DNA from 2 places in the Shewanella sp. WE21 genome. Region 2 is predicted to be linked to the other one. Evidence: riboswitches for the same ligand, from Rfam matches in the RefSeq annotation. Region 2 holds a riboswitch; the other holds the start of a gene.
The links. A riboswitch is a leader RNA that binds a small molecule or an ion and turns the genes downstream of it on or off. The one in region 2 is predicted to bind cyclic di-GMP.
Positions count from the first base shown of each region.

Region 1: another riboswitch for cyclic di-GMP. It lies ahead of CKQ84_RS14650 (glycosyl hydrolase family 18 protein); the one in region 2 lies ahead of gbpA (N-acetylglucosamine-binding protein GbpA).

Region 1 is NZ_CP023019.1:3,334,010-3,337,228, reverse strand. It holds gene CKQ84_RS14650 (glycosyl hydrolase family 18 protein) at 1-2,056, opposite strand, end outside; cyclic di-GMP riboswitch class I at 2,170-2,258, opposite strand; gene CKQ84_RS14645 (IS5-like element ISSod6 family transposase) at 2,393-3,151, opposite strand.
Region 2 is NZ_CP023019.1:702,617-705,835, reverse strand. It holds gene norR (nitric oxide reductase transcriptional regulator NorR) at 1-834, shown strand, start outside; gene CKQ84_RS02970 (TMEM165/GDT1 family protein) at 885-1,439, opposite strand; cyclic di-GMP riboswitch class I at 1,850-1,949, shown strand; gene gbpA (N-acetylglucosamine-binding protein GbpA) at 2,073-3,219, shown strand, end outside.

The DNA.
Region 1 (3,219 bases), 2.6 Mb from region 2:
CGGTTTTACCCGCTTCAACTGTCGCAGTCGGAGCCAGAGTCACTACAGGTGCTTGATTAGGCGTATCAGCCTTGTTCGTCACCAGCACAGTATCGCTGGCAAATAGCCCTTCAGGATCGGTGACTTTAAGGCTAAAACCATAGGCGACATCGGTTTGGGTTGCTCCCAGTTGAATAGTCGCATTCGCCATATCCGCATTCGCGATGGCAACACTTGGCCCAGAGACTTGAGTCCAGAGATAGCTTAAGGCAGCGTTTTCAGGATCGCGCGAACCGCTACCATTGAGCGTCACATCGGCGGGACCTGTGACATTCACATCCACGCCAGCATTGGCAATGGGCGCTTTATTCACTGGCGGAGTGGTGCCTTCACCATGGCCTAAACCTTCGTGCATGGCATTCAGAATGTCACCATTATCGGCATCAAGTTCCCACGCAAAAAGCCCACCAAGTTGATTAGAAAGCACATATTGCCCCTTGGCTTTAACTGAACGAGCATCATCGAAAGTGATTAAATCGCCAGTAGATGCCTTGAACAAAGATGGCGCCTCGGCCGTTTCGTCATAGCTGTAAGTCCAACCACTTCCCATGTAATCGTTCGCTATCTGACGATAATCCACCACACCAGCTTCCCAAGTACCTTTCACTTTGCCCGTTGCCGTCCCCGTAAAAGGATTATTACCACTGTAGCCATTAACACCTGTCCAGCCGCGGCCATACATAGCGGCACCGACCACAATTTTCCCAGGGGTCACGCCTTGGCCTAACAGCGCATTAACGCCATTAGCTGTGGTGTAACGAGTATTAGGATCCCAACTCGCTTCATACAGATTGGTTTGATGGCCGAGTTCAGTATTAGTCCAACCACCATTAAAGTCGTAACTCATCAAGAAGATGTAATCCATGTACTGCTGAGCAGCCTGATAATCGACTTTTTGAATTTTATCGTCACCAGCACTAATAGCAGAGGTCAGCTCATAGGTACGACCCGTTTCGGCGCTTAGTTCATCAAGCATAGCCCGCAGTTCACGCATCAGAGTCACATAGGTTTCACCGTCATTGGCATTACCTAAATTTGGGTTAGCGCCATTCCCCCCTGGAAATTCCCAGTCGATATCCACGCCATCGAAGAATTTCCAGGTCTGTAGAAACTCTTTCACCGAAGCGACAAAGATATCGCGCTTGGTTTTATCACCGAAGAAAAAGAAGGGATCCGAGAGGGTCCAACCACCGACCGAAGGTAAAATCTTCAAATCTGGATGTGCTTGCTTAAGTGCCATCAATTGACCGAAGTTACCTTTGTAAGGATCTGAATGCTCACTCACTCCCGCCTGCGGTATTTGAATCGCTGCCCAAGGATCGTGAATCGCAACTTTAAAATCACCACGACCACTACAGGCACGTTGCAACGCTTCGAAACTGCCTTCGATTTCTTTCAAGCTATCATTGATGCCATCACCACCACAAATTGGGGTAAAGCCATATAAAATATGGGTTAAGTTTTGCGCAGGTATCTTATCGACCGGGAATTTACGACCGTATACGCCCCATTCGACAAAGTAACCGCCCACCACTTTGCCTGATTTATTAGCATAGGGACGGTTGTTTTCTTTTAGGGGAGCATTGAGTGGCACTAAATGGCTGCCGTCGGTATCAGCCACGAGGATTTGTTTAGCATCACTCGCCGTACAGCCATCGCTGTTACACAGTTGTACTTGCATCTGATAACGGCCGCCCTTGTTCACCTTAAAGTTAGCGGTTCCCGACGCGCCAGATGGGCCTTCCCAAACTACATTGCCGTTGAGTAACACTTGGGCTCTATTGCCCACATCGCCACTCCAAAGGTTCCAACTGACGGAGACATCGGCGGCATCTTTCACCGTAACTAATTGATTGTAAGCGGTAGCCGCTTGATTCACTTCAATAATAGCGAACTTAGTTTCGCCCCAACCTAAAGTCGGTTTACCGGGCGCCGCTGCAAAAACGCTGGCACTGATGGTAGATGCCAGCGCTGATGCCACTAGCAAGGCTGATGTTGAAATTTGAGTCTTGAACATGAGATATCCCTATTGAATTTTTATATGAATCAATAAGGCAAACAAAGCGTAGACAGGAAACAGCACTCTCTTAAAACCATGCAAAACGACTGACAACTGCACGAAGAAAAACCTGTGGTATCCCCGCTATCATAGGTACAGACGAACCCTTAGACCGGAGGCTTTGCGTCCCAGTTTTTCAACTGGTTTGCCTTTTACACACAATGACAACGTTGTCATTGCAAATATCAGCATAAGCGTAAGCGCAATAAAATTGCAACAAAATATTATCAACTGTGTTATTGGCTAAAATCGTAAATAGAACTAGGGTCTGTTGATCTTTGCTGTACAAATTGTTCAGCAATACATCGGCAGCCACATTAACATAAACGCCAGTGACACCATACTGGCGTAATTTCTTGCTAGCTTGTCATATCTTGTTGATATTGCTCGATAGTGCTTAATTCTTCCAAAAGCATTCTCCACTAAATGTCGATACCGATATAAGCACCAATCGACTCTTTCTTGAGGTGTATTCTTATAGCGGCGCCTTGGAATAACAGATTTCCCGCCTTTATTTGCGATAAGTTCACGAAAAGCATCGCTGTCATAACCTTTATCTGCAATGACGGTATCAACCTGCTTCAGGTGCTCAATTAAGCTGGGGGCGTGTGTAATATCGTGTTTTTGGCCTTCTGATAATTCGAAATAAATCGGTAATCCTCCGCTGTCGACGGCTAAGTGAATTTTGGTTGAATTACCGCCTCGACTTTTACCAATACTCTCATTACTTAGCGTCGCTGCACCTGCACTGTGCTGGTGAGCCCGCACTATCGAGCCATCAATAAAGACCCATTCTATATCAGCAAGGTTGGCTAAGGCCTTGAATAAATGTGCTAGAACGCCTTTCTTAGACCATAAATGAAACCGTCTAAAGACCGTGCTCCAATGACCGAACTCTTTAGGTAAATCTCGCCAAGGGATACCTGTTCTAAGGCGGTAAAGAATACCTTCGAATGTTTGTCTATGTTCAGGTTTGTCATAAACACGGCCTGTGCTTTTCATTAAATGAAATAGCTTTTCCCAGCGTGCATCGGTTAGCATAAGTCTTGGCATGGCTTGAGGTTATGGTTACTTTTGGCGAAGCAAATTATAACGTCTTGCCATGCTGTCTAAAAATCACT
Region 2 (3,219 bases):
TTTGGACATGTAAAAGGGGCATTTACGGGGGCAATCAGTCATAGGCAAGGCAAGTTTGAACTCGCTGACAAGGGGACCTTGTTTTTAGATGAAATCGGGGAGCTTCCCTTGGGGCTGCAAGCTAAGTTATTGAGGGTTTTACAATACGGTGAATTACAGCGAGTGGGCAGTGATAAGAGCCTAAAAGTGAATACTCGGATTATTGCTGCCACTAATCGAATTTTGCACCAAGAGGCAACGGAAGGGCGCTTTCGTTTCGATCTTTACCATAGGTTGAGCGTATTTCCTATCCACGTAGCACCATTAAGAGAGCGTGGGCAAGATATTGTCATGCTGACAGGTTTTTTTCTTGAACGTTGTAAAGCGAAGTTAGGACTCACCCATATCAATATCACACCCGCAGCGCAGCAGTTATTAGAGCAATACACATGGCCGGGTAATGTGCGTGAGCTAGAGCATGCGATACATAGGGCTGCGGTGTTGGCGAAAGCCGAGCTAAAAACGGCTTACATCAGCTTAAGTAATAAACATTTTCAGCTCGATTCTTTGATGAATCAAGTACACAGAACAGTCGACAAAGATAGGCCATCAGATGCCGCAACGCCAGCCAGTGAATTAGCATTTAGGTCTGATTCGGCCTGTCGTGAGCGACAATCGCAAGATAATTCCAGTGTTATGCTGGGGCTTAAGGCTGCGACTGAGAGATATCAGCGTCAACTTATTCGCCAAGTTTTAGCCGCGAATCAACAAAATTGGGCTGCGTGTGCAAGAATATTGCAAATCGATACAGGTAATTTGCACCGACTTGCAAAACGGTTAGGTTTAAAAGAATAAAATATTGCGTGAAGAAATTTTATTCTGCAGCAAAACCCCTGCCTCGATTCTTAGAAGAACAGGGTCGCGACACCCAGTAGTGCGAACAATATGGCGCAGCCACGGTGTATCCACAACATAGGCAATTTTTCGGCGCTGAAGTGGCCTGCGATCACTACGGGTACGTTAGCAAGCAGCATGCCTAAGGTTGTGCCAGCAACCACCATAGTTAATGAATCGTATTTTGCGGCTAATACCACAGTTGCTATTTGCGTTTTATCCCCCATTTCGGCGATAAAAAACAGGATAAAGGTGGCGAGAAAGGGGCCCATTTTATAGAAACGGCTCTCTTCTGCATCGACTTTATCGGGGATTAACACCCAAAGAGCGATCGCGAAGAAGGACGCAGCCACTAAATAACGTGCAAGATCAGGGCTTACCCAGTTAATGGCCCATTGACCAATCCAAGCTGCGGCAAAATGGTTAAATAATGTCGACAGCAAAATACCTAAAATAATGGCGGTTTTATTTTTAAATCTTGCGGCGAGGATTAGTGCAAGTAATTGAGTTTTATCACCAATTTCGGCGATAGCAACCGTAAAGGTTGAGGCAAGTAGGGCTTCCAAGTGTGATCCTTTAGGGGTGGTTATGACATAAGCACAATAAACCGTCCACCCCTAGGTGCGGTCATTGTGCTCAGGTCTTGCTGGGCAAATCTATGATTTGCTGTGAACACCATGGCATGTTGCCAAGTATGTTGATGTTCACCCTAGATGACGATGGCTCGAAATCCAGTTAGCTACTCCCCCGAAGCGAGGTGGGCATTATACCTAGGTAAGATTTAGTTTCAAGCACGAGTTTATAACAGTAGGTGCTGATAAATGTTTGACAGGTGTCAGAAAAATACCGATCCACATTCTGTAACTTAATGAATATAAATGAATTATTTTTTGACAACGTTGTCTTTTGTTGCTAATTTAGCCAAGTCATTTCTACTTGGTTACATACTGTTAACTCGTAGTGACTCAATGATAACGACTGTATTTGGCAAACTAATTGAAAAGTTAGGACGCAAAGCTTCCGGTCTAAGGTTGTAAATGGATTTTTTAGTGAACTAAGATAGCGGAGTTGCCGCAGAATTCGATTTCTGTGAAAGATAAACGACTGCTGTTTAATGCTGTTGTTTGCCCAAATACCACTTTTATATCTAAGCCTATCATTATGTTTAGGATGATAGGCAATCAATGGAGTGCATTAAAGTGGCAAATCCTACTGTTTTTTCCCCTATTTCTAAATTGAGTTTATTGGCCGCGGCAGTAATGGCGACGAATGCGTTTGTGAGTATCTCTGCGCAGGCGCACGGTTATGTTGTGGCACCTGAATCGCGTTCATATGCCTGTAAAACAGGTAAAAATGCCAATTGTGGCGCGGTGCAATGGGAGCCGCAAAGTGTTGAGGGGCCATCGGGTTTTCCTGAATCAGGTCCTGCTGATGGCAAATTGGCGAGTGCTGGTAATGGTGCTTTTTCACCTTTGGATGAACAAAGTCCGAGCCGTTGGGCAAAGACGGATATTAAAGCGGGCTGGAATAAGTTCAGTTGGCAGTTCACAGCAAATCATGTCACCCGTAATTGGCGTTACTATTTAACTCGCCAAGATTGGAACCCAAACCAAGCTTTGAGCCGAGCGAGCTTTGACTTAGCCCCCTTTTGCGTAGTTGATGGTGGTATGGAACAGCCGCCTAAGTTAGTGACCCATGACTGCTACGTGCCAGAAGGTCGCAGTGGTTATCAAGTGATCTTGGCCGTGTGGGAAGTGGGAGATACGACGAATAGTTTCTACAATGCTATCGATGTGAACTTGGGCTCGGGTCCTATTGTGCCGAGTGAATGGCAAGATGTGGGGGATATCAATCCGTCACTCGATCTAAAAGCAGGCGATAAAGTGATGACCCGGGTGTTTGACGCCAATGGTGAGCAAGCGGCTAAGCAAACAGTCATTACCATTAGCGATGCGACTCAAGGTGATAAACAAAATTGGCCTTTCCTATTAGCGAGCGCGATTAACGCCCAGCAGTCCCAGTTAAAAGCGGGACAAAAAAATGCATCGGGTGTGATTGAGCCTGTGTATGGCAAAAACGACATTTTTACAGCGAAAAACTCAGGTATTGAGCGTGTCGAAGTGGGATTTGATTTAGCACCTGCTCCGGGCAACAGCTTAGAAGTCACTTCACTTGCCGACGATTATCAAATTATCGATGGTGCGGCGAAGGTCAGCTTTGATGTGACCAGTAACGCCGAGATGCTAGTGTCAGCGTATTTGTTTAGCCATGATGGCACCGCGTCAGGTTTTGTGAGCCAAACTGTTAACAATACCAGCGCGAGCTTAGTGTTAGACGTCGTTGAGC